Regions from separate parts of the Pseudovibrio sp. WM33 genome, predicted to be linked through region 4. Evidence: riboswitches for the same ligand, from Rfam matches in the RefSeq annotation. Region 4 holds a riboswitch; each other region holds the start of a gene.
The links. Region 4 has a riboswitch for thiamine pyrophosphate ahead of thiB (thiamine ABC transporter substrate binding subunit). Riboswitches for the same ligand answer to the same signal wherever they lie in the genome.
Positions count from the first base shown of each region.

Region 1 (7,760 bases), on a different contig from region 4:
AGCGGGCGAATATTCCTGTTGGCACATTACGATCTAAACGGATCGCAATGCGCGCATAAATCAATCAGGTTGATGTAACCCAAGCACCCGAAGAGATTCTCCCAAATCTCCCTGAGTTTCATTCAATACGTTGATGGCCTGTTGCTTTGTTGCTCCCAGCACCAGCAAGACAGCCAGTTTAATCTGGCTTCCGCTTTCATGCAGGGCCGCAGCGGCTTTTTCCTGAGAGCAAGCGGTGAGTGAGACCACCATGTCTTTGGCGCGCTGATCAAGCTTGATGTTGGTCAGCTGCATATCCACCATGTAGCCACGATATACCTTCTTCAACCGCACCATAAGCGCCGTAGAGAACAGGTTGAGCGCCGCTTTTTGGCTGGTACCTGCGGATAGTCTGGTTGATCCTGCCAAAACTTCAGGACCCGTCCTTAACAGGATTTCATGCTCGGCATCGGCCAGTAACGGGCTTTGCGGATTGTTCGCCAGTGATATGGTCAGAGCCCCCGCGCCTCTGGCGGTTTGAATGGCAGAGCGGGTAAAAGGTGTGGTGCCGCTTGCTGCAACACCTAAAACGACATCAGAAGCGCTGACATTATTCTCCAAAATGAAAGCACGGCCTGCTTCTTCGCTGTCCTCAGCGCCTTCCTGCGGGCGTAACAATCCAGCTTCGCCGCCTGCCAGACCATAGATCAGGCGATGCTCTGGCCAGCCAAATGTAGGGATGAGTTCAATGCCATCCAGAACGCCCAGTCTGCCTGAGGTCCCTGCGCCGACGTACACAAGTCTACCTTCGGTTCCATGTAATCTTTGGGCAGCGGCATCAATTGCGGCTTCCAGCTCACCCAACGCAGACCAGACAGCGTTGAGGGCTTGCATTTGACCACCGAGCAAGGCCTTGAGGACTTCGTCAGTCCCCCATGTTTCCAAGCCCGCATAACGTGAAGATCTTTGCTCAGTTTCACGCCACTCCTGCGGATTGGAATGTTCTGGAAACCCCACTTTTTTGGATATGCTGGACACGAGACTCTCCCTGATACCAATAGCATACCAACAACTCGGAATATGGCAATGATATATTAGATAAGACCCGTAATTTGAGTAAATCCAATAGATTTCTTGCAGTTACCTGTGACAGTTGCAGGCCACAGGTATTGTTTTGGATCTAGTTTTCTTCACCATCAATCCCAGCGCGCTTCTTCTTCCCGGCGCACGAAGACAACCTGACGCCCATCTGGCAGCAACTGGCTGATTTGATCTGGGCCGCCGTGTTCATCAAACTCAACTAATCCAATGCCACTTGCATTCAGCAAGCGTCGACCATGATGCGTGCCCACAGGTTTGCGCGGAATAACCTTCATGCCGCGCCGTCTGGTGAGCCAGTTCAAGGGAGAGCGAGGCGCATAGAGCCAGCGGTTCAGATGGTCGAGTTTATCAAGCAGTTTGGCCGGGAACTCGTTTTTGATGCCACTGCTGCAGATTTGCCAGATGTCAGGCCCACGAGAATGTCCGCGTAACTCGACATCGTAAACAAAGGAATAGTGCACATCACCAGAAAGGATCGTAAAACGATCTGGCGTTTTGCGGTGGCGGAACACGTTCAAAATGCCATCTGCCGTTCCCGGATGTGCCATCCAGTATTCCGCATCCACCATGAGCGGCTTGCCCATGAACGTGAGCAGCTTCTGCAGCGTTTCGATCAGCTTTACGCCGTAGATCGGAGCTGCGGAGACGAGTAGCACGGCGTCTTTTCCGCGCAGAGATCGTTGTAAATCTGTGACCGCTTCCCAGTCCAGAAGACCCGAGGGTAGATACCCTGCCCGCTCTGATCTCCATCGGCGTGTGCGCGTATCCAACACCAGCAGTGGTGGGTCTAGTTCCCAGTGATAGTCCCAGTTTTCAAAGGCGAAGAGATGCTCCAGAAACTCATCGTAGCTATTTGTGCCGGGCACCGTGACAGCTTGCGTCATCGCTTCAAGTGTTCCACCTGAGAACGCTTCAGGTCGGTTGCCCCACCCCTGATTGAGCATATAGGCACACAAGGCATTGCCAATGATCCGTCGGGAGAACGGATGGCCGTAGGCGGTCTCTTCCCAATCACGGTTGAGGTTCCAGTCATCAGTGACATCGTGGTCATCAAAGATCATCGCAACCGGAAGATGGGCAAACAGGCGGCGCACCTGGCTGAGACCCGCAACAAACTCCATCAGGATTTTCTGTTCGCTCTCATAGAGCGCTGCTTCTTCTGGTGTCAGTCCTTCGGGTGCATCTGTCTCAACCAGATCCCATAGCGCTGGTGACCAGACAAGGAGGTACATTGCCAAGAATTCAGCAAGTGTGATCAGATGGTTATGGGCGTGATCAGCAGTGAAGATCGGTTTTTCTACGCCACCGAACAAGACAAGCCAGAGCTTTCGGTTCTTTTCCAGACTTGGGAGAAACTTTTCGCGGCGGTAGTAGGTGTCGCCGTGTTGGTAGAAATCTGATGCCTTTGCAGGCACTTTGCTTTCCAAGCCTGCCAGCTGTTCCTCAGTGATGCCGAGTTTTTCGATGAGCCCATGGATAGCTCGCAGCATGGGGCCAGCAACATCATCTGAGTAAATCTGATCGCCACTCATCACGAGGGCAGCTGGCCATTTTTCCTTATCAACTTTGGTGCCCTTCTCAGCTCTGATGTGCTTTGCCAGAAACTGATCGGCTGCGACCAGACCATCGCCGGATTCGTGATGTGGTTTGCGGCAGGACCCATGCAGGAGCGAGGAAACTTTTGAGCTCAGTAGAAAGCCTGGGAGTTCCTGATTTTCATAGCAAAGATCAAGCGCCCATACGGAATGATCCTGCCAACCAGCCTCCTCGTCATCCTCCATACGCAGAGCGAGGCGATAGTTGATCCAAGTGTCTTGCGGTAGAGGGCTTTGGAGAGGTAGATCGATCAGGAGGTAGTGGAGATGTGCCCCTGCTGAGATCAGGTTTACCTCGGTTTGCGCTTGTGTCAGCTCGTAGCTTTGCGGCTCACGGCCTTGTGGGAGCAAATCCAGTTTCACATCCGCCGGAGCGCGCACTGCGAGCCAGAATGTTAAACGTGAGGTTTCCAGTCGACGCAAGATTGGGCCAGCTAAAACGGATGGGAGAGAATAGTTTTCAAGCATTCGTTTATATTATTTTTCGCGATATCCAGATGTGAAATTCTTAGATGAGAGATAGGAACGCAAACCGCAAAATCCAATAAGTGTCAGCGACTCCCCTCTCATAAAATCCAACTTACAAAAGTTTTCTGAACCTCGCCTGAACCGAACCTGCCTTGACACTAGTTCATAATCGTTCTAGCAAAATCATGTATGCAGGGGAGTCTCACCAAGGAGACTGAGAGGCTGACAGAGCGCAAGCTCGGCGACGCGACCCTTAGAACCTGACCCAGTTGATACTGGCGTAGGAAGCACGGGTCGCGGGGCCTGTTTGAAGGGCCAGTGTAACAACCGCGATCTTAGCAGCAGAAGCTCTTTCTGCCGTTTCCCAGCCAAAACTCATCTGGTGTCTTTTTCGAGTTATAAACTTGAGGAGCACCATAATGACGACGCCAAACCCATCCATCACCACCGGTGCCTTGCCAGCAGCGCGTAAAATCTACGTTCGTGGCAGCCTGCACGAAGACGTGCTCGTGCCCATGCGCGAGATCAGCGTTCACCCAACTGCAGGCGAGCCTCCCCTCCCAGTCTATGACAGTTCCGGCCCTTACACGGATCCAACGGCAACAACGAATATTTTTGAAGGTTTGCCCGCTCTACGACGCAAGTGGATTGAGGCACGTGGTGACACGGAGGAGTATGATGGCCGTGAGATTAAGCCTGAAGACAATGGTTTTGTGAAAGGCGACCGACTTGTTCCTGAGTTTCCGGTGAAGCCTCGCCCCTTGCGCGGAAAGGACGGAAAAGCCGTCACCCAGCTGGCCTATGCCCGCGCTGGCATTATCACACCGGAGATGGAGTTCATTGCCATCCGCGAAAACCAGTTGCGGGAAGTGGTTGCAGAAGAGCGGTGTGGCAATGACTGGGGTGCGAGCATCCCTGATTATGTAACACCGGAGTTTGTACGTGATGAGGTGGCTGCTGGCCGCGCGATCATTCCGTCAAACATCAACCACCCTGAGAGTGAGCCGATGATCATCGGGCGGAACTTTCTGGTTAAGATCAACGCCAATATGGGTACATCTGCTGTAACCTCCTCTATGGAAGAGGAAGTAGACAAGATGGTGTGGTCGATCCGCTGGGGTGCTGACACGGTGATGGATCTGTCTACCGGTCGTAACATTCACAACACCCGTGAATGGATCATCCGCAATAGTCCTGTACCGATTGGGACCGTCCCGCTTTATCAGGCGCTTGAGAAGGTGAATGGAGTTGCGGAGGAGCTGACTTGGGAAATCTTCCGTGACACGTTGATTGAGCAGGCAGAGCAAGGGGTTGATTATTTCACCATCCATGCTGGCGTGCGCCTGCACATGGTGCCGATGACCGTTAATCGCGTGACGGGGATTGTCTCCCGTGGTGGTTCCATCATGGCGAAGTGGTGCCTGCATCATCACAAAGACAGCTTCCTCTATGAGCACTTTGACGAGATCTGCGATATTTGCCGCCAGTATGATGTGGCGTTTTCTCTTGGTGATGGATTGCGTCCGGGTTCCATTGCAGATGCAAATGATGAAGCCCAGTTTGCCGAGCTGGAGACGCTTGGGGAGCTGACCAAGATTGCATGGGCCAAGGATTGTCAGGTGATGATTGAAGGCCCCGGTCATGTGGCCATGCACAAGATCAAAGAAAACATGGATAAGCAGCTGGAATGCTGCCATGAGGCACCGTTTTACACGCTTGGCCCTCTCACCACGGATATCGCGCCCGGATATGATCACATCACCTCCGGCATCGGTGCTGCGATGATCGGGTGGTTTGGCTGTGCCATGCTTTGCTATGTGACACCAAAAGAGCATCTGGGATTGCCGGACCGGGATGATGTAAAAACCGGAGTGATCACCTACAAGATTGCAGCTCATGCAGCTGATCTTGCGAAAGGTTTGCCGGGTGCCCAGCGGCGGGATGATGCCTTGTCCCGTGCACGCTTTGAGTTCCGCTGGGAGGATCAGTTCAACCTCTCTCTCGATCCGGATACTGCGCGAGAGTTCCATGATGAAACGCTACCGAAAGACGCGCATAAAGTGGCTCATTTCTGTTCTATGTGCGGACCGAAGTTCTGCTCCATGCGGATCTCCCATGACATCCGCGCGGAAGCGCAAAAGGAAGGCATGGAGGCCATGGCGGCCAAGTTCCGGGAAGGTGGCAAGCTGTATCTGCCACTTGAAGGAACAGAGCAGTGATTACGATTGCAGGAGCTGGCCTTGCGGGGCTGGCTTCCGCCTATGAGCTGGCAAAGCGCGGTGCATCCGTCACTATCTTTGAAAAATCCGCTAAACCGGGCGAAAGCAGTGTCGCACGGTTTGCCGGCGGCATGCTTGCTCCGTTTTGCGAGCGTGAAAGCGCAGAAGAAGACGTTGTTACACTTGGGGTGCAGGCCGCTGATTGGTGGTCTCAGGTAACGCTTGTTACCCGGCACGGAACGCTGGTGGTTACTCCGCCGCGCGATCAGGCTGAGCTGACCCGTTTTGCACGGCGGACCTCACACTTTAGCGAGGTAAGCGGTCAAGCAATCGCAGAACTGGAGCCAGCATTGAAAGGACGGTTCGAGCGTGGGCTGTATTTCGCGGAGGAAGCTCATCTGGACCCAAGACAGGCACTTGATGATTTGGCCACTGCTGTTCAGAGGCTTGGAGTAGAGATCCGTTTTGGTACCAGCGCACCTCCTGAGGTTGATCTCAACTGCACAGCCACGGCTGCTAGCCTTCCTGACTTGCGGGCTGTGCGCGGTGAGATGGCGATTTTGCATTGTCCTGAAGTTCAGCTGTCTCGTGTCATCCGGCTCTTACACCCACGCATGCCGCTTTATCTGGTGCCGCGGGTGGATGGGTTGTTCATGATTGGCGGGACTATGGTGGAAAGCAACTCTGACCGCCCTCCTACCCTGCGGTCCCTTACAGAAATGATGAGCGCAGCTTTTGCCATTCACCCTGCTTTTGCCGAGGCCAGCGTAGTCGAAATTGGAGCGGGGTTGCGGCCTGCTTTTCCAGACAACTTACCTCGACTGCTCGAACATGACGGATCCCTTCACCTCAACGGCCTCTACCGCCATGGCTTCCTGCTTGCGCCAGCATTGGCACAACAAGCAGCACACCATCTTTTAAAGGAGACCTGCACATGAAGATTATCGTGAATGCGAAACCACGCGAGGTCACCAGCGAAACCTTGGCCGATGCTCTTACTGAACTGGAGTTCACCAGCCCCGCTATCGCGACGGCTTTGAACGGCAGTTTTGTTCCTCGTGAGGACTATTCTGAGACATCCCTTTCAGAAGGCGATCGAATGGAAGTTCTTGCGCCTATGCAGGGAGGGTAACATGCAGCTTTACGGTACAGGAATCAGCTCTCGGTTGTTGCTCGGAACAGCACAATACCCTTCTCCTGCAGTGTTGCGAAAAGCAATTGAGACCAGCAGAGCAGAGATCATCACGGTCTCTTTGCGGCGCGAGACGGCGGACGGGTCAGGTGCGGGTTTTTGGGAGTTGCTGAAGGATAGCGGCTGTAAGGTTCTGCCCAACACTGCTGGATGCCATAGCGTGCAAGAAGCCGTTGTGACTGCACAAATGGCTCGCGAGTTGTTTGGGACCGACTGGATCAAGCTAGAGGTTATCGGCAACTCAGACACTCTGCAGCCAGATGTGTTTGGATTGGTCGAAGCTGCGAGGGTTCTCTGTGCTGATGGTTTCAAAGTATTCCCTTACACAACTGATGACCTTGTGGTTGGCGAAAAGCTGTTGGAAGCCGGGTGTGAACTGCTGATGCCATGGGGCGCACCCATCGGCTCTGGACAGGGCCTGCGAAATCCCGATGCTTTGCGAGCCATGCGAGCGCACTTCCTGGATGTTCCTTTGATCGTGGATGCAGGTATTGGACGGCCCTCTGACGCAACGCATGCAATGGAGCTTGGCATGGATGCTGTTCTGCTCAATACCGCAGTTGCAAAAGCAGGTGACCCGACTTTGATGGCTCAGGCCATGGCGCAAGCCATTGAAGCAGGGCGGAATGGATACATCGCAGACCCTATGGACCCACGCGACATGGCGGTTCCCTCTACCCCAACCCTTGGCATGGCAGAGTTGATCTGATGGAACGGTTTTATCTGATTGCCGGAGACGCGGACTGGATTGAAAAGCTTGTCCCCCATGGCGTGAAGCTTGTTCAACTGAGGATCAAAGAGCAACCTAAACAGGTTATTCGACAGCAAATTGCTCAGGCTCGAGACTTTTGCAATCAGCACAGCACTCAACTGATCATCAATGACTATTGGGAGCTGGCATTAGACCTTGGCTGTGATTTCGTTCATCTTGGGCAGGAAGACATGGACAGTGCTGACTTTGCTGCACTCCGGAAGGCTGGTGTTCGCTATGGCCTTTCTACCCACGATGAAGCGGAGTTAGATCGCGCCCTCTCCTTCAAGCCTGAGTACGTTGCTTTGGGGCCGGTGTACCCGACCAAGCTGAAGAAGATGAAGTGGGCACCACAAGGCCTAGAGCGGGTCAGCCGCTGGAAAAAAATGGTTGGAGAGACACCTCTTGTTGCTATAGGCGGGTTAACGCCAGAACGACTAGCCGGTGTGTTTGAA
Region 1 is NZ_LMCK01000073.1:43,319-51,078, forward strand. It holds gene PsWM33_RS12505 (N-acetylmuramic acid 6-phosphate etherase) at 61-1,008, opposite strand; gene PsWM33_RS12510 (hypothetical protein) at 1,176-3,143, opposite strand; TPP riboswitch at 3,327-3,447, shown strand; gene thiC (phosphomethylpyrimidine synthase ThiC) at 3,563-5,362, shown strand; gene PsWM33_RS12520 (FAD-dependent oxidoreductase) at 5,359-6,300, shown strand; gene thiS (sulfur carrier protein ThiS) at 6,297-6,494, shown strand; gene PsWM33_RS12530 (thiazole synthase) at 6,496-7,263, shown strand; gene PsWM33_RS12535 (thiamine phosphate synthase) at 7,263-7,760, shown strand, end outside.
Region 1: it holds a riboswitch for thiamine pyrophosphate, as region 4 does, so the genes downstream of both, thiC (phosphomethylpyrimidine synthase ThiC) here and thiB (thiamine ABC transporter substrate binding subunit) in region 4, are expected to answer to the same signal.

Region 2 (7,760 bases), on a different contig from region 4:
CATTGACAAAGCTTGACGTTTTGGACGGACTGGATGAAATTAAGATTTGTGTTGGTTATGAGCTAGATGGTGAGCGAATCGATTACCTTCCGGCATCTCAAGGTGCTCAGGCGCGGGTTGTTCCTATTTATGAGACCCTGCCTGGTTGGAAGGAAACGACCAAAGGCGCACGGACTTGGGCAGAATTGCCAGCACAAGCTGTGAAATACGTTCGGCATGTTGAAGAGCTGATTGGTGCTCCGGTTGCTCTGTTATCAACAAGCCCTGAACGTGATGACACAATCCTGGTTCAGAATCCATTCCAGGATTAAGTCTTGATATGAAGCTCTGGGGGCAATGGGCAGTTAAATGGCGGACTACAATTCCGTTCTAAAAAAAGCGGTAGCTGGTTTACAAGAGAACACAGGTTCTGCACGGCGGGCAGTTTATCAACGCGCGCGGAATGCAATTGTAAAGCAACTTAAAAGTTACGACCCACCTCTGTCTCCCTCCCAGATCACTGAGGAGCAGCTGAAGCTTGAAGAGGCCATTCGTAAGGTCGAAGCGGAAGCTGCTCGTGAGTCTCTCGGGTTGGGGCGGTCTAAAACCACCCAAGCTCCAAGTGCTCCAAAATCTGCTGTTCCAGAAATCTCTGCTGCATCTTCACCTGCTGGAGATACGCCTAAGGCAGGTACAAAGGCCGATACTCCAGCGCGCGATGAGCCAAAAGCACCTGCTGCTAAAGCAGATGTGTTTAAAGAGGCGGTTCGTGCTGCGCAGGACCTCGGCAACGCCGCTCATCAGGCCAATCAGATGGCGCGTGATCAGCTACCTGAATCTGCCAGCGAGCGCAAAGAGCCTGACCTTGGCTCTATGGATGACAAAGAGACGGGTGAACCTGCTGCGTCTCTGCCAACCAAAGGTGCTGTCGAGACGAGCGCAGAAGAGCGCTCTTGGGTGCCGGGTGAGGCACGGCGGACTAAGCTGGAAACAAAAGGTAAATCGCGTCCTGAGATCGATGAGCCTGCCAAGGTTAAGCCAAAGACAAGCCGAAAACCTGCTTCCTCCCGCAAACCAGCCGTTGCGCAGCGCGTTGGCGATGCGATTGAGCAGGAAGAAGGGCTGAAGCCTTCCAATACATCGGGTATTGTCGGTATAATTGTGGTCATACTGATAATCTTGGGTGTTACCGCAGGTGTCTATAGTCTGCGCGATGTTATTCTCTCTTTAGTGCTTCCAGTTGAAACCGGTGAGACTGTTGCGCCAGAAAGCGCACCTTCTAATGAAGATGAGCCGCTTCGGGTTCAGCCGGAACGCACGCCGAAGAAGAACACCGACCGCTTGTTGCCATCTGATGAAGGGGCAAAGGTTTCTCCGGATGCGACACGGGTGCAGACGACCCGGATTACCCGGAATTCGTCCAGCGCAGCGCCAACCGAGACAGTAACTGAGCCTCCAGTCGTGCGTGTGGTCGAAGCTCCAGCAGCGCCGGCAGAAGACACACCTTCTGTGCAGGTTCTGCCGGTGACGGAACCTGCACAGCAAAGTACTGCAGTTGAGACCAACTCTGTTCCGCCAGCTGAAACCATTGGAACGGAAGCTGCGGTTTCTCCTGTTGCACAACAGAGCATACTTTACGAAGAGGCCTTGACGCCGGGTGCCGCAGGTTCTGCATCACGCGGGAACGTTGTTTGGTCACTGGATGAAGCTAACGGCGATTCTGTCATCAAGGCTGTTGCGACGCTGCCATCTCGTAACTTCTCTGTTGAGATGACATTGAAGCCGAATAGCGATCGGTCTTTGCCAGCGAGTCATTTGCTTGAGCTGAACTTCATCTTCCCAGAAGGGTTTGATGGAAAGGGTGTTGAGAAGGTGCCTGGCCTGATCCTGAAGAAGACAGAGTCCGAAGCAGGTGATCCGCTTGATGGTGCTGCCGTGAAGGTTTCTGACACTCTCTTCTGGATTGCGCTGTCTGACAGTGATGAAGAAAAAGCGAAGAACCTGAAGCGTCTTGCTGAGCGTGAGTGGATTGATGTTCCACTGCTGTACAACAGCGGTCGCCGTGCAATGTTGACCTTTGAAAAAGGTACAACCGGCAACAAAGTTATAGCACAGGCAATCAAGAGCTGGAAGTAATCTAGTTTCAGCTGTTTAGCTTAGATTTCAAAGGCCTTGGCTCTCTCAGAGTTGAGGCCTTTTTCATTATGCTGTCGTCCGTCAGAGTAAAATCTGCTTGCATCCTTCAGCAGAAACGCGCATGTTCCTTGCTATTCCGAGGGGTGCTTTTCTTTCGAAAAGCTGAGATTGCGATGAGCTAAACCCTTTGAACCTGATCCGGGTAATGCCGGCGAAGGGACGGGACCTGAGCCATTCTTCCCGGATCTCCATGTTTGCATTTGTTGTAACGAGAGATCCTGTGCTGAAAACATCCCAGAGAGCTAATGTAGCTCCGTTCTTCCGCCTGTTTGTGATGCCCAATGCCATTGTTGGGAGTCTACATGCTGAAGCGAGCTTTGAAACGAATTCTCCGAAGTCTTTTCGGGATTTTGCTTTTTATCGCCATTTGGGAAAGTGTGGTTCGGATTGGAGAGTTTCCTCCGTTTCTCTTGCCAGGTCCGGCGGCGGTTTTTTCCGCTTTTCTCAATCAGGGCGTTTTTCTGCTGCATCATGCAGGCATTACCGCTTGGGAGACTGTTCTCGGCTTTCTCTTTGGCGTGAGTGCTGGAGCTTCGCTGGCTGTTTTGCTGGCAGTGTCTCCCCGGATACGCCTGTTTCTGCTGCCTCCAATTGCAGCGACCCAATCTCTTCCTGTGTTTGCAATTGCACCGCTTCTGGTGCTGTGGTTCGGCTTTGGGCTCGCCTCCAAGGTTGTGATGGCCGTGATTGTGATCTTCTTTTCTGTGACCTCGACTTTCTTCGATGGTTTGCGCAGGACTGATCAATCACTGCTCGACCTTGGCAAGCTGCATGGCCTGAACCGCTGGCAAACACTTCGCTACATTCGAATTCCAGCCGCCTTGCCGTCTCTGGCCTCTGGTATGCGCATTGCAGCGGTGTTCGCTCCTATTGGGGCGGTGGTTGGAGAGTGGGTTGGTGCAAAAGGCGGTCTGGCTTTCATCATGTTGCAATCCAATGCACGCATGCAAACAGCGACGATGTTTGCGGCGTTGATTTTGCTTGCGGTGATGGTGTTGAGCCTGAGGGCAGTTGTTGAGTTCGCCACTTCTCGGATGATCTATTGGCAGAAAGAGATCTAGGTCTCAGAGTATGAGGACGTAACCTTATGAAAAAACTAAGTATGCTGTTTGGTGCGGCAATGCTTGCGAGCACGCTTCAAGTGCAAGCAGCGGACAAGCTGACTGTGTTGCTGGACTGGTTTGCGAATCCAGACCATGCACCAATCGTGGTTGCCAAGGCACGGGGGTTCTTTGAAAGAGAGGGCCTTGAAGTTGAGCTGATTGAGCCTGCTGATCCTTCCATGCCACCAAAGCTTGTTGCAGCAGGGCAGGGTGATATTGCAGTTTCCTATCAGCAGACGTTGCACCCACAAATTGATGAGGGCATGCCGCTGATGCGGATCGGGACGCTGGTCTCTACGCCTTTGAACACACTGATTGTGTTGGAAGATGGACCAATCAAGGAGATTGCAGACCTGAAAGGTAAGCGTATTGGTTATTCCACATCCGGGTTTGAGAACGCCATGCTTGGGAAGATGCTTTCCACTGCAGGTCTCAGTTCTGACGATGTTGAGCTGATCAACGTGAACTTTTCGCTCTCACCATCTTTGATGGCTGGGCAGGTTGATGCTGTGATTGGTGGTTACCGTAACTTCGAGCTGAACCAGATGGAGATTGAAGGTGCGAGAGGCCGAGCGTTTTATCCTGAAGAGAACGGTGTGCCTGTCTATGATGAGCTGATTTATGTGGCTCACAAAGACAAGCTGGATGATCAGCGTTTGAAGAAGTTCATCAATGCGATTGAGGCGGCTACCGTTTATCTGCTTAATAATCCGCAGGACTCCTGGAAGAGCTTCCTTGAGGTCTATCCAAATCTGGATGATGAGCTGAACAAGCGTGCCTGGGCGGATACTCTGCCGCGTTTTGCCAGCCGTCCAGCTGCTTTGGACAATGGCCGTTATGAACGGTTTGCAAACTTTCTGATTGAGCAGGGGCTCATTAAAACAGCGCCTCCAGTTGAAACCTACGCGGTTGAACTGCGCTAACCGGTATAGGTCTAAACTAAAATTTGAGCCTCCGAGTTTCGGGGGCTCTTTTTATTTGTAGGCTAAATGCCGTTATTGCGCTGCATCCTTGACCGCTTCGTGTTGAGCCAGATCGCTGAGGATGTATTTCTCAAAAGCAGCATAGATGGTGTTGTACTCACCCTCAGAGAGTGATTTGCATTCATCTACCAGTGTTAGGGCTTTCTTCTTGTCATTCTCCTCAAACAGCGCGAAGACCATGTTGCAGTGGACGTTCTTGAGCTTGAGGAAGTTTTCTGAAAAAGCGAGCGACGGATCACCTAGCAACGCAAAGGAACGCATCTGGTAACGGCTGGTTTTGACTGGAATTGTCTCCAATGCCGCCAATTCAGGCATCTGACCGCGTGTGGTTTCGCACATAAGAACGCTGTGACCGGCATCTTTGCAATGACGGGCTAAATCTTCCGCTAAATCAACGCATTTACCGAGCGGGGCGTACCTGAAATGACGCCGTGTACCTGTTTCGCCGAGCGTTGCAAGGCCGGTTGAGATGCCGATATCGATTGTGACTGCGTGGTCTTTCATATTTTTCTGGTTGAAATTGAAACGATCCTTGAGATTGAAGCGCTTCATTTGCTTCTGCATTTCAATCGCTGTTCGACAGGCATGAGCAGCGTGGAATGGGTCATCGAGCGGCGCGTTCCAGTAAGCATTCAGGCCGGATGTGCTCAGCGTGTTCAGTGTACCATCGTGGATATGCACTTCATCGAGATGAGCTGTTTGGAAGCCGTTGGAGAAGCCTGCGAGATCCTGAGGAGACAAACCCTCATAATACCGGTGAAAGTGCCTCAAACGTGTCGAGAGGCTTGTGATTTCACGTTGCTGACCCTCCAGAGGGAGTTGCTCTGACTTCGCCAGTACCTTTTGCATCTGTTTGGGAGAGAGAATTCCTGCAAAGCGTTCAGTTGTTTGGTTTCTGTGACTCTTGAATGTCACACGCCGGATTGTGCAGGAGAAAGCGAATATCAGCAGGATAACGAAGGATGGGAAGAATGGCTCAAGGACGGTGTTTTGCAGAGCGAATTGGTGGAATGCAACTCCGTTGATGACCAAGACAGCGACGCCTGTAAGTGACAGACTTAACCAGAAACCTTGCGTGGCGGATATGATCGCAATGACGATGCCAAATCCGATTAGTGCCAGGATTTCAGCGTATTGTGCCCAGGTGGGTATATTGAGGAAGTTGCCAGACTGAAGTGTTTGCAGTGCCTGTGCATGTCGTTCTGAACTTCTGTCCTGAGTGCCGATGACGAACTGACTTCCAGAAGCTGGTGGCCAGAGTTTGGAGGATACTCTGTTCTTTAAGACATCGCTCGCTGCAAGGATGAAATTGCTGGCATTGCTTGTTTTGAACACCAGCATTTCCGTCTCTTCAGTGACAGGAATTTGGATATCAGTGCTTTTTAGCTGATAGCCATCTTCTGCTTGCGTGACCTGGAACGGTTGCGTGTTTGTCTGATTGGACAGGCTCCATGCCGCTACTGCGAGGGATGGCAACTGCGCTGTGTCGCTTTGGAGTTGAAGTGGATAGAACAGCGCATTTGAACCGTGTGCGTATTGGGTGTCGCTTTGATATCCTGTGGCTTGCGAGAACCTTATGTAGTTGGAAAGAGGAGGTTTTTCAGCTACGGCTTCGCTCAACGGTCTGCTGAGCAGGACTGGGTAATGAGAGATGATGGTTTGTAAGAGCAGGTCGTGATTTGGATAAGTCGCCCGCAAGGAGGGCTGCAGATCGTCGTAGATTCGGCTTCTTAAGGTGGGGGAGGTCGGATCGGCTTTTCTGAAGTCTGCATCTATAATCAGAAGCTTGGGCTTATACTCCCCCAGTTTTTGAAGGATTTGTGCAAGCTCCAGACGCTGATATATCGGCTCCTGCGTTTGCTGGATTGATTCTGGCGTAAGATGGATCGTGTAAACTGGCGGCGTAGAAGTTGTGTTTGGCCATGCCAATTGCAGCGCGTTTTGGCTGAGATATCCGACGTTATCCAGTACCTGCGGGTATAGGGTACGGACAAGTATTGCTATTGCAATGAATAGACAGGATACAACCGCTGCAAGTGCACGGTTGGTTTGTGACAGCCAGCTAGAGCCGAACATGTAATTCCCCCCAAAAGGGGAAGTGACCCAACTCACATAAATTCCCCTCATCATTAACCTTAGGAAAGCTCTGAGGGGACGACAAGCTTAGCTGTTTATTTAAAAGGGTGTTCCTACAGTTGATTTGTATTTTAAGTTAATTCAACTCAACTTTTATGCAGTTGAGCGTCTTAAAGCACTTTGCAGCCATGTTGACTACGCGAGTTGCTTTAAGTTTTAGCCTTACCTGAGAAATCGGTAGCCCCGTGAGGGGAGCACACTTTATGCACCTGCCTCATGACCTGCCATTGCCATGGCGCTTTCCTGAACGGCCTTTTGAACCTTCTCAAAAGCACGCACTTCAATCTGACGTACACGCTCGCGGCTTACGCCAAACTCGGTCGAGAGTTCTTCCAAAGTGATCGGGCTTTCAGAAAGTCGACGAGCTTCAAAAATGCGGGTCTCGCGCTCGTTCAGCACGCCCATCGCGTTTTTCAGCATATCGCGGCGTACATCGTATTCTTCCTGCTCAGCCAGAACTGCTTCCTGACTCTCGGCATCATCCACGAGCCAATCCTGCCACTCGCTGGATTCACCTTCGCTGGAGCGCAGAGGTGCGTTCAGGGAAGAGTCGCCACCCAGACGGCGGTTCATGGAAACAACCTCTTTTTCGGTTACACCGAGAGTTGTCGCAATGTGCTGGACCTGATCCGGACGCAGATCGCCATCTTCAAACGCCTGAATTTTGCCTTTGACGCGACGCAGGTTGAAGAACAGGCGCTTCTGGTTTGCTGTGGTACCCATTTTAACGAGTGACCATGTGCGCAGGATGTATTCCTGAATGGAAGCCTTGATCCACCACATGGCGTAGGTTGCCAGGCGGAAGCCTTTGTCCGGCTCAAAGCGTTTTACAGCCTGCATCAGGCCGACGTTACCTTCTGAGATAACTTCGCCCAGAGGCAAGCCATAGCCACGGTAGCCCATTGCAATTTTTGCAACGAGGCGCAGGTGAGAATTTACAAGTCTTTCAGCAGCTTTAGGTTCGTCATGTTCCCGGTAGCGCTTGGCGAGCATGTACTCTTCCTGCGGCTGAAGCATCGGGAATTTTCTAATCTCATCTAAATAGCGGCTTAAACCGCCTTCGCCACCCGTGAGGGCTGGTAGGTTACGGGCCATAAAGCACCCCTCCTTGCTTGGTGTTCCCGCCTGATCGAAGGATCAGGCTTTTCGGCAAACACACATTGGTGCCTTCAGATGAAGCGCACCTGAAGTGTCTATATGGGAACATTGTGGCCAAAACGCTACCAGATCGGCAATCTTTTTGGCCTAAATTTTTCGTAATGATTGAAGAATACCAGCAAAATCAGCAGGTAACTCCGATTCAAACTTCATGAATTCCTGGGTTCTTGGGTGCGCAAACGCCAAAAGTCCTGCATGCAGGGCC
Region 2 is NZ_LMCK01000090.1:554,148-561,907, forward strand. It holds gene PsWM33_RS17830 (adenylosuccinate synthase) at 1-311, shown strand, start outside; gene PsWM33_RS17835 (hypothetical protein) at 349-2,115, shown strand; TPP riboswitch at 2,245-2,352, shown strand; gene PsWM33_RS17840 (ABC transporter permease) at 2,526-3,236, shown strand; gene PsWM33_RS17845 (ABC transporter substrate-binding protein) at 3,263-4,201, shown strand; gene PsWM33_RS17850 (CHASE2 domain-containing protein) at 4,274-6,337, opposite strand; gene rpoH (RNA polymerase sigma factor RpoH) at 6,599-7,492, opposite strand; gene PsWM33_RS17860 (RluA family pseudouridine synthase) at 7,643-7,760, opposite strand, start outside.
Region 2: it holds a riboswitch for thiamine pyrophosphate, as region 4 does, so the genes downstream of both, PsWM33_RS17840 (ABC transporter permease) here and thiB (thiamine ABC transporter substrate binding subunit) in region 4, are expected to answer to the same signal.

Region 3 (7,760 bases), on a different contig from region 4:
GTGCTTTCAGCAAGCGGCAAGTGAATGACTGCGGTGAAGCCGAAATACATTGCAGAGGACGCAAGCAGTATGCGGCCCAGGTGAAGCAGTGGAGCCTGTGTTTTGAGCGAACCCGGAAATCCTTTGATAATGATCGGTGCTGAGATCACCAGCATGAAAAACTGGCGAAGCATAAGGATTTGCGTAACGTGTAAGCGGTCGCCGAGCAGCTTGATGATGGTGCTCATGACGGCCATAAGGAATGTTGCCAGAAGGGCCCAGCAGATGCCGCGTGTGTTATTAGAAAGGCTCTGCCATTTTGCGGAAAACCTTGTTTTTAACGCAGCAGATGATGAGCTGCCTTCAGGCTCTGCTGAAGGAACAGGCATGTAACTGCTTTCGAAGCTGCCTTGATACGATCAAAACGACCAGACCCGATGTCTGGTGCAAAATGGTGTGCGCCAGGGGGCGGACAACGTAACAAAGATCAGATGGGTGTATGGCTTAAATAACCTAATGTTTGCGGTTTGGTCAAATTCTAAAACAAATTTTAGCTTGAGAGTTTCGACAGTAAGCACGAAGCTGCCGACAACTTATAGCTCTAAGTACCCTTCCGTAATTTGCTCTAAATAATGCGATAATGACCTTAAGTCACTCTGGGAAATACACCTCTGCAGTGAACCAGAAAACACTTGCAGCTTGAGAAAAGCACTGTACGTTCTCTGCTGATACGTAAAAAGCTGTATTGGGAGGTGCGGTGTTGGGTCGCTCTCCAGATTTCTGAGGTTTTCATGAATCAGGTTGCTACACCGAAGTTTGGAATTGGTGCTCCCGTTCGCCGAAAAGAAGATGCTGCCTTTATTTCTGGCAAGGGTCATTATACGGATGATCTGAAGGTGGCTGGTGCAGCACATGCCGTTGTTTTGCGGTCTCCTCTCGCGTTCGCGAAGTTCACTTTAGAAGGAGTGGATGAAGCACGGGCTATGGATGGTGTGCAGCTTATTTTGACTGCTGCAGATATTGAAGGAACGAACTCTATCCCATGTAAAGCCGTGCTTCGGCAGCTGGATGGGACGAAGCACTGGGTGCCTCATCGTGAAGTTCTTTGCTCTGATACAGCCCGGTTTGTTGGTGATGCTCTTGCGTTTGTTGTTGCCGATACGGTGGAGCAGGCGCGGGCTGCGATGGAGGCGATTGAGGTTGACTACGAGGATGTTGATCCGGCAATCGGAACTGAAGCAGCCTTAGAAGACGGCGCTCCGCTTGTATGGCCTGAGCATGGGTCTAATGAGGCCTTTCACATTGGTATGGGTAACAAGGAGGCGATGGAAAAGGCCTTCCAGAAAGCGCATCATGTTACCAAGATCAAGGTGATCAACAACCGTCTGGTGTCCAATGCGATTGAGCCTCGGGCTTGTATTGGCGAGTTTGATGGTGAGAGCGGCAGGTATACGCTGACCACTGGAACGCAGGGCGGTCATGGGATGCGTGATCTGATTGCCAAGAACATACTCAACGTTGACCCTAAAGATATCCGCGTTGTGACACCTGATGTGGGTGGTGGTTTTGGAACCAAGATGTTCACCTATCTTGAATACCCACTTTGCCTGATTGCCGCAAAACGTCTTGGTCATCCCGTGAAATGGCTTCAGGAACGTACTGAACACTTCATGTCTGATGCGCATGGCCGGGATAATGTATCCACGGCTGAGCTTGCGCTTGATGAAAACGGTAAGATGATCGGCCTCAAGGTGCATGTGCTTGCAAACATGGGCGCTTATCTGCATGAATTTGGCCCGGGCATTCCGCAGATCGGCATCACCATGACCCCCGGTCTTTACGATATCCCCGCAATATGGGTGGAAGCGACAGGCGTTTATACCAATACAGTGCCGGTGGATGCGTTCCGCGGGGCAGGGCGTCCGGAAGCGCTTTATCTGATGGAACGGCTGGCTGATAAGGCCGCGCATGAGATGGGTATGGATCCGGCGGAGTTTCGTCGTAAGAGCTTTATCCCCGACGCTGCCTTACCTTATACGACAGCGCTTGGCCGTATGTATGATACGGGTTCCTTTGGGGCTCATCTTACTAAGGCGCTCGACGAGATCCATTATTCGACGTTTGCGGAGCGTGAAGCGGAGAGCAAGGCAAAAGGTTTGTATCGCGGTGTTGGGCTATCGACTTATGTGGAGGCGTGTGCCTTTGCCGGCGGTGAAGAAGCCAAGCTTGAGCTGAATACGAACGGCAGCGTTACTTTGCTGATTGGAACGCAGAGCAACGGTCAGGGTCATGCCACCGCTTATGGCCAAGTCATTGCAGAACATCTTGGTTTGCAGCTTGATCAGGTTGAGATGGTGCAGGGGGATACGGACCGTGTGGCGACTGGCGGTGGTACCGGTGGATCGCGGTCTATTCCGATTGGCATGCCATCTGTGAAGGCGGCTTCTGAAACGCTGGTTAAGAAGATCAAAGAGATCGCCAGTGAGAAGCTTGAGGTTGGTGTTGGGGATCTCACACTTGAAGACGGGCAGGTGCGCGTGGTTGGTACCGACCAGCAGGTCAGCCTTGTTGATGTGGCTGGATCGCAACCGGATATCTTGAGTGCAGCGGAAAAAGTCATGCAGGATGAATGTACTTATCCAAATGGCACGCATGTGTGTGAGGTGGAGATTGATCCGGAAACGGGCAAGACGGACGTGGTCAGTTATGTGATTGTGGATGATTTTGGCGTGACGGTGAATCCGATGCTTCTGGCTGGTCAGGTGCATGGTGGTGCGGGGCAGGCGATCTCGCAGGCGTTGTGTGAGAACACGGTTTATGATGAAACCGGGCAGCTGCTGTCAGCGTCCTTCATGGACTATCATGTTGCGCGTGCTGATGATATGCCGAATTTCGACTTCTCGACGAGCAATGTTCCTTCCACGACAAATGCGATGGGTATCAAAGGGGCTGGTGAGGCTGGTTCTATTGGAGCGGCGCCGGCGGTGATGAATGCTGTGCAGTATGCGCTGCGCAAGAATGCAGGTGTTGAGCATATAGATATGCCCGCGACGCCGGTTGCTGTGTGGAGCGCAATTCAGGATGCTTAAAGCTAAGTTATCAAGACTTTAGAGCTTGAAAAGAGATTGTGCAGGCGGGCTGGTGTCCCGCCTGTTTTCGTAGGTATCAGAACGCTTTGAAGGTGATGATGGTTCTGGTGTCCTGGATGCCATCGAAGACCTGAACCTTGTCAGCAACGAAGTGGCCGATGTCGTCGTCATCGTTGACGTAGAACTTGGCCAGCAGGTCGAAATCCCCGGAGGTGGAGTAGATTTCGGAGGCAACTTCTGCGTCCGCAATTGCATTGGCAACCTGATAGGTTTTTCCGAGCTGGCATTTGATCTGTACAAAGAACGGAATCATTAATCTGCTATCCTTCTGTCCCGTAAGACTGATTTGTCTTTCAGGGCTGCGCTCAAAATTGAGTTTGCGTTGTTTTGTGAGCATTTTGCGTTGAAGCTGCGTTTTTTTGCAAGCTTTTGCGTTTTTTAAGCGAAATCTACCCCCAGTTGCCTTTTGTCGCTGCCTCTCGTTTCCGCTTGCAGTTCGCTCTCTTGTTTGCTAGCAAAAAATTCTAACCAATGGGGGTGCTCGGAAGTGACTGACGGGCTGAGAGGCGCAAAGCCAACTCCTAGAACCTGATCCGGATTGTGCCGGCGGAGGGAATTGGGATGAGTACCAAGGTAATCGTTCCCGCCGTAATCTATAGGGGAGCGAAAACAAATGTCCTACACAACTGAAAATCTCTGGGAAGTCTTTGAGAGCGTGCGTGAGCGTGGGGTTCGGGTTCATTGCCTGACGAACTCTGTTGCGCAGAGCCTTACCGCGAACATCATGTTGGCTTGTAACATTGTGCCGTCCATGACAGCGGCCCATGATGAAATTCCTGCATTTGTCGAGAGTGTTGACGGGTTGCTCCTCAATCTTGGTACGCTGGATGGAAAGCGGCGGCATGGTATTCGGCTTGGGCTTGAAGGGGCTGCCAAAAAATCTATGCCCGTGGTGCTGGACCCAGTTAAAGTAGATCGCTCAGACATTCGCATGGAGTTTGCGAAAGATATTCTGAACGAGAATGTTTCGATCCTCAAAACAAACATGACTGAGAGCGCTGGGCTGAGTGGGGCTGTCACCGAGAACACATTGATAGTGCGCACCGGTATTGAAGACGCTGTGTTTGGCCGGGAGACGACCTATACCGTGGGCAATGGGCATGCTTATATGGACAAGGTGACTGGCATTGGCTGTGCGCTGGGCGGTGTGCTGGCTGGTTTTGCCGTTACCGAGCCGGATAAGGAACTTGCCGTGCTTGCTGCACTTGCTGTCTATGGTGTATGCGGCGAGATTGCCGCAGAGCAGGCGAACGGGCCGGGAAGCTTCACTCCAGCTTTCATAGATACCCTTTATAGCTTGAAGGCTGACCAGTTCAACGAGCGTCTCAAGCTCGAAACAATGAATAATAAAGGTGGGGTATTGGCCTAATGAGTGCGATTGCAGTCACAATTGCAGGGTCGGATTCCGGTGGTGGTGCCGGAATTCAAGCAGACCTGAAGGCCTTTTCGGCTCGCGGTGTCTATGGGGCCAGTGTCATCACTGCACTGACGGCCCAAAACACCAAAGGTGTGACAGGTATTCATGATGTGCCGCCAGCATTTGTGGCGGAGCAAATGGATGCTGTTTTTTCTGACCTGAAGGTGGATGCTGTGAAAATCGGCATGCTTTCACAGCCAGAGATTATCGATGTTATTGCCACAAAGCTGGCGGAATATGATGTTAAGCGCGTCGTTCTTGATCCGGTGATGGTGGCCACTTCCGGAGATGTTTTGCTGCAAAACTCCGCTGTTTCCGTGTTGAAGCAGAAGCTGTTTCCAATTGCGGCGTTGATTACGCCGAACATGCAGGAAGCAGCCTTTTTGCTTGGGCAGCCGCTGGCTGGATCTCGTGAAGACATGCACAGACAAGCATTGCTGCTGCTGGATATGGGTGCAAATGGGGTTCTGCTGAAAGGCGGGCACGGATCTGATGATACCTGTGATGATCTCTTCCTCTCTTACGATGTGGAGAGGTGGTATACAGCCTCACGGCATGACACGAAGAATACACATGGGACTGGCTGCACCTTGTCTTCTGCGATTACAGCCGAGCTTGCCAAAGGGCTAGCGCTGCAAGATGCCATTGGTGAAGCAAAAGAGTATATTAGTCAGGCGATCAAAGCTGCGGATACGCTTGATATAGGCGAGGGACATGGGCCTGTGCATCATTTCCATGAATTCTGGTCTGAGTAATAAGGCGGAGATAATGACCAAGAACAAAGAAAACAATCTGACCCGCCGTCAGGCGCTTGGGCTTACAGCCGGAGCGGTTGCTGGAAGCGCTGCACTTGCTGCGCCAGCACTGGCTCAGGATGCTGATCCGGTCATCGAATGGCGCATGGTAACCAGTTGGCCGAAAAACCTGCCGGGTCCTGGAATGTCTGCGCAACGCATTTGTGATCGCATCAACATTATGAGCAATGGTCGGATGCGTGTTCGCCTGTTTGCTGCTGGTGAGCTGGTTCCGGCTTTTGAGGTGTTTGACGCTGTTTCAAGCGGTACTGCACAGATGGGCCATTCAGCTGCCATGTACTGGGCTGGCAAGATGCCCGGATCAGTGTTCTTTACGACAATTCCGTTCGGCCTTTTGCCTCAGGAACACACTGCATGGGTGGATCAGCTTGGTGGTCAGGAGCTCTGGGATGATCTTTACGCGCCATTTGGTGTGAAGCCGTTTATGGGGGGCAACACTGGCCCAACCATGGCTGGCTGGTATCGTGATCCTGTTGAGACGCTGGATGACCTGAAAGGCCGGAAGCTCCGTATCGCTGGCCTTGGTGGTGAGATCTTGCGTAAGCTTGGTGTTACTCCGGTCAATATTCCAGCCTCCGAGATTTTCACCAGTCTGCAAACGCGTGTGGTTGATGGTGTCGAGTTCCTTGGTCCATGGAGCGACAGTGCGCTGGGCTTTCAGAAGCTGATCAAATACTACTACGGTCCGGGCTTCAATAAGCCGAATGGCACGGGTGAGGCTATCGTGAACGCTGTTGCGCTGGAGGGGCTGTCTCCAGAACTACAGGTGGTGGTTGAAGAGGCTTGCCGCGTGGAAGCTGATCTCGCTCTGTCTGAAGCAAATGCACAAAATGCTGCCAGCCTGAAAGTGCTGCAGGAAGAGCATAGTGTTGAAGTGCGTGAGTTTCCGGAGGAGGTGCTAACCGCCTTGAAGGAAACCAGTGCTGAGGTGCTGGATGTTTACACCCAGAAAGACAAGAGGGCTCGTAAGATTTATGAGGGTTACATAGAAGCGCAGAAGCTTCTGGCGGGGTGGAGCGCTCTTTCATTGGGCAAAAACATCTCTGCAAGAGGTTAGTCGGCAGATCAAATCGTGTTTGAAGGGCCCTCCATATGGAGGGCCTTTTGTTATGCGGACGTTTTGTCACAGAAAATGTTTCAGTGTACCTGCCTGAAATGCGAATAACCAAGTGATTGTGAGCCCGCTAGGTATTGTTGTTTTGTGAAGTTAGCTCCCTTTACCCTTAAATATGCCAGTGCAATTAGTTTGTAACATTTTCCATTCTAGTGAAGAGAGCCGAATCAATAAGTAACTCGTAGTTTGATCATGGCACTGCTTGATTGTTTTCTTGAGAACAGAAAGTACCGTGCATGTCCAGATATCTACCCATTACGATCGCTAGTCTTTCTTCTTTGCTGATTGCGTCTGATGCTTTTGCCGGTGCTTTTGCTGTTCGTGAGCAATCGGCGTGGTATCAGGGACTTTCCTTTGCGGGAAATGCGACCATCTCGAAAAGCCTCTCCAGCATGTATTGGAACCCGGCGACCATGACTGGCCATGATGGGGTGCAGATGGAATCCTCGCAGACCATCGTGTTTCCACGTGCAACGGTTGATCTGGATACGGCGACGATTGATTTCTTTCCTGTACCGATTACGGGAGTTCCATATTCCTCCGGAGATATTGGAGTAGATGCTTGGGTGCCTGCAGGTTATGGGACTTGGAAGGTGAATGATCGTCTGTCTCTCGGGATCAGTTCGAATGCGCCTTATGGTTTTGAAACCAAACCTCAGATTGAGTGGGCGGGGCAGGTCTATGCGAGGTCTTCCCGCGTTCTAACTGTCAATGTTACACCAACGGCTGCTTACGAACTGACTGATAAGTTCTCGGTCGGGGTGGGCTTGCAGCTTCAGTATATTCAGGTTCGATTAAAATCAGGATTTGGGGTTGCTGCAGCGGCTCCAACTGCAGAGTTGCGTGGTGAAGATTATAATCTTGGGTTTGGGGCAACTGTTGGAGCGCTCTTTAAGCCATGGAAGGGTACTCAATTGGGTATCGGATATCGTTCTCCGGTTGAGCAGAACCTGAAAGGGCGGCTGGTTATTGGAGGTAATGCACCAATTCCTATTCGTGCGAACATCATTATGCCGGAAACAGTAACCGTTTCCTTCCAGCAAGAGCTGAATGAGCGTTGGCGCGGGATGGGGACGTTTGAGTGGACACACTGGTCACGCTTTGGAACGTTCCCTGTTTTTGATCTACAAGGTACCGAAGTTTCTAATCTTCCATTTCAGTACAGCGATGGCTATTTCATATCTCTTGGGACTGAATATGACTTTACCAGCAGTATTACAGGACGATTTGGGGTGGCCTATGAGTGGTCTCCGCTTAATGAAGGCAACCGGGGTCCGCGTTTGCCT
Region 3 is NZ_LMCK01000090.1:234,895-242,654, reverse strand. It holds gene PsWM33_RS16470 (DMT family transporter) at 1-368, opposite strand, end outside; gene PsWM33_RS16465 (xanthine dehydrogenase family protein molybdopterin-binding subunit) at 771-3,068, shown strand; gene PsWM33_RS16460 (Lrp/AsnC ligand binding domain-containing protein) at 3,145-3,381, opposite strand; TPP riboswitch at 3,592-3,700, shown strand; gene PsWM33_RS16455 (hydroxyethylthiazole kinase) at 3,742-4,497, shown strand; gene thiD (bifunctional hydroxymethylpyrimidine kinase/phosphomethylpyrimidine kinase) at 4,497-5,300, shown strand; gene PsWM33_RS16445 (TRAP transporter substrate-binding protein) at 5,314-6,417, shown strand; gene PsWM33_RS16440 (OmpP1/FadL family transporter) at 6,711-7,760, shown strand, end outside.
Region 3: it holds a riboswitch for thiamine pyrophosphate, as region 4 does, so the genes downstream of both, PsWM33_RS16455 (hydroxyethylthiazole kinase) here and thiB (thiamine ABC transporter substrate binding subunit) in region 4, are expected to answer to the same signal.

Region 4 (7,760 bases):
CAGTCAACAGTTGCAAAACGGTCTTCAACACGGCTGGCAAAGGTGTTGGACACATCCTTCTGGGTTTCTGCCAGAATATTGACAGCAAAACCGGATGCATCAGTCAACGCATCATAATTGCTGGAGCTCTTCGCAAGACACACCAGCAACAATGGCGGATCCAGAGAAACGCTTGAAAAGGAATTTGCTGTAAAGCCAAGCGGCTCACCATCCTGGCCGTGGGCTGTCACAACCGTAACACCGGTAAGGAATGTACCAAATGCATTCCTCAATGTACGTGGGTCCATCGCTGTCATCGGGTAGATCTCCCTTTCTATCCGTTTGTTCTTATTGGCTGTTTTAACCAGCTTGCCATTGCGGCGTTGACTTGTTCCGGTGCTGTCAGATTGACCATATGACGATGGCCTTCAATGATGCAGACCATGCCGTCCTGCGCTGCCTTGGCCATGTCCACCGCCATTTCCTTGGTGGAGTTCGGATCACCATCACCCGTCAGCAAAAGCGCCGGGCATCTGATCTCCTCCCATTTGTCAGCATAGGTCGCGTCCCCATGTGCAAATGCGTTGTAAGTGACCGCATAGCCAACCGGATCAACCTCCCGGAGCCAGTTGCCGACTTTTTCTTTCGCCTGCTGATCCGCAGTGCTCTCACTAAACCAACGGCTTAAAGGTCCGTCGATGTTGATGTGGCCCTCTGTGATTTCCTTAGCTCGCGCCTCCACAGCACTGCGAGCTTCAGGAGATCTGCGGTAAACGCCGTTCAACAAAGCAACGCGTTTTACGCGTTCCGGGTGCGTTGCTGCGTAACCACCGCTGATCAATGCACCCATGGAGTGACCGGCAAGATTCACCTGCTCAAATCCAAGCGCTGAGATTGTCGCATGCAGCCACGCTACATAATCTTCCAACTGAGAGCCTTGAGGAAGCGCAGTGCTTCCTCCATGCCCCGGCATGTTTATCGCAATAACACGATGCGTTTTCGCAAAGTGCTCGATTTGCGGTTCCCAAGAAGCATCCTGCATGCCAACCCCGTGGACCAGCACAAGCGGCTCACCTTCACCAACCTCACGGTAGCAAACAGTGCCCTTAGGATGTGACAGCTGCAGGGTTGTCAACGTCATGTCCCAGCTCCTTAAGGTCCTGATAGCGATCACCAATCCGGTGGTGCGGGCGTCCTGAGAGTGAAGCTCCCAGCGCGATGACGATTTCATCTGGGCCCGGTGCATCGGGAATAGCAAGCTGAATGGTGAGATAGTGTGAACGGCGACCACCATCATTCTTGTCCATCAGCGGAATCATGATCGGAGCGTTTGCACCAGCGCGGGTGTTACAGAACGCCAGATAGGTTTTAGCGCCAACAGCTTCACGGTAAAAATTGCCAAATTGCAGCGTGTGAATGAGCGCGGAGGCGTGCTCAACTTCACCATTCACACCAACGACAGCTGCCTTGCCGTAGCCTTCAACAGCCTCACCAGAACCTGCAAAGTTGATAATCATGTCCGTCAGCAACTTGCCAACAACGGGTGCAACATCATGGATGCCCGGACGCAGATCTTCAACAAAGCCCTGCCCAGCCCATGGGTTTTTGACGACAGCAACTGCCGCAATCATCCGCAATGGGGTCTCTGCTTTTTTGCCACCTTCAATCAGCGTGTCTTCCACGTGAAGAAGTGTCTTGCGTATCTCTGCTGGCATTGGTCTTCCGTTCATTCCACTGTCAAATTCAATGGTGATAAGATGGTATACCATAATACTGAATGTCAATACCTTCTTGCGAATGAAGTCAACGCAAGCTAGATTGCTGCCATGATCTCTACTGCAAATAATCCTTTGAAAATTGAGCGTCCCACCATGACGCTTCGCGATATGGCTCTTGAGAAAATGAGAGCCGCTATCATTGCCGGGCACTTCCAGTCAGGAGACCGTTTGGTCGAGCGGCCACTTTGCGACCAGCTTGGCGTAAGCCGTTCAGTTGTAAGGGAAACAATCCGATACCTTGAAGCAGAAGGCCTTGTTGAAATTCTGCCAAACAAAGGCCCGATCGTTGCCAAACTGGATTGGGAAAACGCGCAGCAGATCTACGAAATCCGCATGCTTTTGGAGACCAGTGCCGCACAAAAATGTGCTGAACTGGCCAAAGATGGGGATAAGAAAAAACTTGCTAAAGCGCTCGCTCAGCTCAAGTTGGCCTACAGCAGTGGCGAAACAAACGACCTGTTTGAAGCAACAACATTATTCTATCAGTGCATTTTTGATATCAGCGGCCAGAATGTTGCATGGGAAGTGGTACAGCGACTCAACGGTCGCATCAGCCGCCTGCGCGCAATGACTTTGGGTACTCGTGATCGCCATGATGCTGGTTACAAACGGATCGAAAAAATCTACTCCGCAATCGAAACCAACGACCCTCAGGCCGCTGCTGCTGCCATTCAGTTACATCTGACGGAAGCTGCAAATATTGCCAAGACCCTTCTGACTGCAGAGCTGAGCAAAAGCGAAAAATAATGCCTAAAGCCTACTGGATTGCCCACGTCACAGTCACGGACGCTGACGCCTACACAAATTACACCCAGGCCGCTCCAGCCGCCTTCCAAAAATACGGCGCCCGTTTCCTCGCCCGCGGTGGAAAAACAGAACACCTGGAGGGCACCTCACACCCCCGCAACGTGGTCATAGAGTTCGACACCATGGAACAAGCCCTGGCCTGCTACCACTCCCCAGAATACCAAGAAGCCAAATCCCACCGCAAATCCGCTGCCTTGGCAGACATTATGATCGTCGAGGGAATGGAGTAAGCTCCCCTACCCCAAATACTCCCGCAATGCTGGCGGAGGGTTGTTGAGGAGTTGATCGGTCTCAGCGGGTGGGTGCGCTGACCCGTTGGCGACTAGGATTGCTTGATTGGTAATGCGGCGGGCGTCTTGTGGGTCGTGGCTGACCATAAGAAGCGTCGTGCCAGTTTCTGCGATGAGCTCCGCGACAAGATCCAGCATCTCAGCCTTAAGAGCAGGGCCGAGGGCGGCGAAGGGTTCGTCGAGTAACAACAGATCACGGTGCTGAACCAAAACGCGGGCAAGGGCGACGCGGCTCTGTTGACCACCGGATAGCTCAGCTGGCTTACGCTCTCCCATAGCTGCCAGTCCAACCCGTGAAAGAGCAGCTGTGACTTGCTCTTGCTCAGGCTTTGAGAGCCTTCCGTTAGGCCGCAAACCAAGAGCCACGTTTTGGGCGGCAGTTAAGTGAGGAAACAGGTTGCCATCTTGAAACAGCATGGCGATTGGGCGGTTTCCCGGAACCTGTTTGGTGAGTTCACCTTCTTTCCAGAAAAGCTGTCCCTGCGATATCTCGCGAAATCCGGCGATGGCCTCAAGCAGAGTTGATTTCCCCGCGCCAGAAGGACCAATAACGGCGACGCTGCTGCCAGCTTCAACGTACAAATTGGCATGCAACTCGAACGCGCCATTGGCAATGAGACAAGAGCTAAGCTTCAGCATGCCAGCGACCTCCCCGGTCTAAAATCCAGAACAGTACCATTGAAAGCACAAGCAATAAAAGAGCTCCGCCGGCTGCTGCCTGCATTTTGTATGCCCCCATCAAGCGGTAAATCTGTAAAGGCAGCGTTGCAATTTCCGGATCTGCAAACAGGGCAATCACGCCAAGGTCTCCCATGGAAAGTGCTGCTGCAAGCCCCGCAGCAAACCCGATCTGTGGCCGCATACGTGGAATGAGGACACGTGAGAAGAACACCCAGCCTTCCATATTCAGAGACAAGGCCAACCGTCCATGTCGCGAAACCGTATCTCGTGCAGCAGGGACAAGAATGCGAAGTGCAAACGGCAATGCCATCGCCGCGTTGACAAGTGTCGTCACTGGAAGAGCAAGGTCAGACGGGTTTGCCCATGGACGTATAATGATAAACAAGCCCGTTCCAATCACCAGCGGGGATGCCGCTAATCCCAGAATTCCAGCAAGTTCAACCACACTATGCCGGCGAACGGCGATTGCGGCTGCCATAGGCAACGCGAACAGCAACAAGATCACCGTGCTGGCTGCGGCGACAGCAACGGAAACGAGTGCCGCCTTCAACACAATAAACGGTACCAGAAACAGACCACTAAGCCCTGACAGAACAACGGCGCTGAGCGGCAAAAGCAAAAACAGCGTTGCAAGTGAAATCCAGAGGATGTCTGCGACAGGTGCACCACCATCCCAGCGCTGGATCGCTCGGTCCAGTCCTGCACCAAACCCTTCACCACGTGAAAGCTTCAGTGCTGCGAAAGCTGCAGCAGCAGTGAGCATGAGTTGCAATGCAGAAAGCAGCGCGGCCCGCCCAAGATCAAAATCGTATGTAAAAGCCTGATAGATCGCCAGCTCAATAGTTGTCGCCCGCGGTCCACCACCAAGCGTCAGAGCAACAGCAAAGCTTGTCAGGCAGATCGCAAAGATCACAGCCAGTGCACCAGGCAAGATGCGCGCGAGCATCGGGAGTTCTATCAGTCGAAATAAGGCTTTTCCATCACACCCAAGCTGCGCCGCAAGGCGAAAGCGCTCTGAGGGAACCTCTTGCCACCCCTGCAAGATCAATCGGGTTGCCAGCGGAAGGTTGAAGAAAACATGAGCCAGCACAACACCGTGGAGACCATAGATGCGAATGGGTGAAGCACCGAAATAGACAAGCACATCAGATATCCAGCCCGCACGGCCAAACACCTGTAGCAACCCAAGAATGGCAACGATAACTGGTAGAATGAAGGGGGCACCAAGCAGTGCAATGAGCAAACTGCGGCCCGGAAACCGCCGTCGCGCCAGGGCGCGCGCAACCGGCACAGCCAGCGCAACACTGATCACGGCAGAAAGCACAGCCTGCGTGAGCGTAAACTTGAGAGCGGCCCAATCGGAAGAGGAAAAGCCGTGACCCGCTTCTGCTCGCAGAGCAACCGTGGCCAACGTGCCAAGTATGAGTGCCGCGACAAGAAATGCCGCGGCAACACCGGGAAGCGAACTTACTGGCTGAGCGCTTCTAGCCATTCCGGCAGAGCCTCACGTCTTGCAGCAGCAGCTTCTTCAGGCTTAAAGAACAAAGCTTTTTCCGGCACCTGCAGTGTGTCAAAGCCAGCAGGTAAACCACCTTTAGGTGTCACAGCAGGGTACATCCAGTTGGTTGTTGGAATGATTGTCTGGAAAGCATCTGAAACCATGAAGTTCAGGAACTTGTCTGCCAACTCTGGCTGATCAGTCCCGGCAAGCTTTGCCGCTACTTCAACCTGCATGTAATGGCCTTCTTCAAACGCGGCAGTGGTCTTGCTGTTATCTTCCTCGGCAATCAGGTGGTAAGCCGGAGACGTGGTGTAACTGAGCACCATGTCCGCTTCTCCATCAAGGAAAAGACCGTAGGCTTCAGACCAGCCTTTTGTAACCGTCACGATGTTATCGGAAAGATCCGCCCACACATCAGCAGCTTCGTCTCCGTAAGCCGCTTTCACCCAAAGCAGCAGCCCGAGGCCGGGTGTAGAGGAGCGTGGATCTTGAATAAGGATCTTGGCATCGCTCTTCGCAAGCTCGCGGAAGTTGGTTGGTACGGTTTCGCCAGCCTTGTGTACGAAGGCAAAGTAGCCCCAGTCGTACGGCACAAAGGTTTCGTCAGCCCACTCCACTGGCAGTGTGTATTGGGCCTCAACAGTGTGTGGTGCAAACAGGCCAGTTTTCTTGGCAGTCTCTACCAGATTGGTGTCCAGACCCAGCACCATATCGGCATCCGAGTTCTTACCTTCAAGACGAATGCGGGAAAGCAGTGCTGCGCCATCTTCGACGCCAACAAGTTTTAGGTCACATTCACATACAGCCTCAAACGCTTCTTCCACTTTTGGGCCTGGGCCCCAGTCAGAAACGAAGCTGTCGTATGTGTAAACTGTCAGTTGAGGCTTCTCAGCAGCCATCGCTGATGTTGCAGTGAGTAATCCCGCAGCAATTAACAGATGTTTCAAGTCATCCTCCATTGCGGCGAGAGGGCAAGGATGGATGAAACCGGTACCCTTCCCTCCGCCGGTTCTAGCCGGTTCAGGTTCAACGGGTTCGCCACTAAAGCATCTCAGCACGACAAATACGCGCACCCCGAGGTCAAGCGGTTCTTAACCGGAAAAACACAGGAGCGCAACTGGATATAGCCAACGTCTGGAGAGCACCTGTAGGGAGTTGCAATAAAAAGCCCAGGCAGTTTCCTGCCCAGGCTCGTCGCATTTATTAGGCTGTCAGGTCGAAGCGGTCGGCGTTCATGACCTTGGTCCATGTTGCCACGAAATCGCGGACGAACTTTTCGTGGTTGTCATCCTGAGCATACACTTCAGCATAAGCGCGCAGGATTGAGTTGGAGCCAAACACAAGGTCTGCACTGGTTGCAGTCCACTTTGGCTTGCCAGATTTCCGGTCGCGGATCTCATAGGTGCCATCCTTGAGTGGGTGCCAGCTGTTGTCCATATCGGTCAGGTTGACGAAGAAGTCCGTCGTCAACTGACCTTCACGATCCGTGAAGACACCGTGCTTTGAACCGCCATAGTTGGCACCAAGAACGCGCAGACCACCAACGAGTGCAGTCATTTCCCAGCCAGTCAGGCGGAGGAGCTGTGCACGATCCAGCATCATTTCTTCCGGGCTAACAGCGTACTCTTGCTTCTGCCAGTTACGGAAGCCATCAGAAATAGGCTCCAACACTGAGAAGGATGTCGCGTCTGTCATCGCATCTGTTGCATCACCGCGACCAGAAGCAAATGGAACTTCCACGTTGAAACCAGCTGCCTTGATGGCATTTTCTACACCAACGTTGCCTGCCAGCACGATCACATCTGCGATTGAGGCTCCTGCCTGTGCTGCGATTGGTTCAAGCACAGCCAGAACTTTGGCAAGCCGGTCTGGCTCATTGCCAACCCAATCCTTTTGAGGAGCGAGGCGGATGCGAGCACCGTTGGCACCACCGCGCATATCAGAACCGCGATAGGTACGTGCGCTGTCCCAGGCGGTTTTGATCAGGTCTTCATTGCTCAAACCACTTGCCGCAATTTTTGCTTTCAGCGCAGTAACATCATAGTTGGTGTTGCCTGCTGGAACAGGATCCTGCCAGATAAGGTCTTCTTTCGGCACATCCGGGCCAAGATAATTGGCTCTCGGTCCCATGTCGCGGTGTGTCAGCTTGAACCATGCACGCGCAAACGTATCTCTGAAGTACTCAGGATCTGCGATGAACTTCTGGCAGTATTCGTTGTAGATCGGGTCAACCTTCATCGCCATGTCCGCATCCGTCATGATTGGGTTGTGGCGAACAGATGGATCCGTTGGGTCAACAGGTTTGTCTTCTTCCTTGATGGAAACAGGTTCCCATTGCCATGCGCCGGCAGGAGATTTTACCTGCTCCCATTCATGGCCGAACAGCATATCAAAGAAACCCATATCGAATGTGGTTGGGTGTGTGGTCCACGCACCTTCGATACCAGAGGTAAAGGCATTTGTTGCCTTGCCATCCTGTCCGGGGTTAGACCAGCCAAAGCCCTGCTCTTCAAGACCAGCAGCTTCCGGTGCGACACCGATGTTATCGACAGCACCGCGTCCATGGGTTTTACCAACGGTGTGACCACCGCACGTCAGCGCAGCAGTTTCCTCGTCATTCATTGCCATACGAGCAAAGGTTTCGCGGATCTGATCAGCTGTTTTTTGCGGACCGGGAACGCCATTCACGCCTTCAGGGTTCACGTAGATCAAACCCATATGGGT
Region 4 is NZ_LMCK01000092.1:15,661-23,420, forward strand. It holds gene PsWM33_RS18200 (flavin reductase family protein) at 1-296, opposite strand, end outside; gene PsWM33_RS18205 (alpha/beta fold hydrolase) at 314-1,120, opposite strand; gene PsWM33_RS18210 (amino acid synthesis family protein) at 1,086-1,694, opposite strand; gene PsWM33_RS18215 (GntR family transcriptional regulator) at 1,806-2,504, shown strand; gene PsWM33_RS18220 (DUF1330 domain-containing protein) at 2,504-2,794, shown strand; gene PsWM33_RS18225 (thiamine ABC transporter ATP-binding protein) at 2,801-3,493, opposite strand; gene PsWM33_RS18230 (ABC transporter permease subunit) at 3,480-5,027, opposite strand; gene thiB (thiamine ABC transporter substrate binding subunit) at 5,003-5,995, opposite strand; TPP riboswitch at 6,017-6,123, opposite strand; gene katG (catalase/peroxidase HPI) at 6,240-7,760, opposite strand, start outside.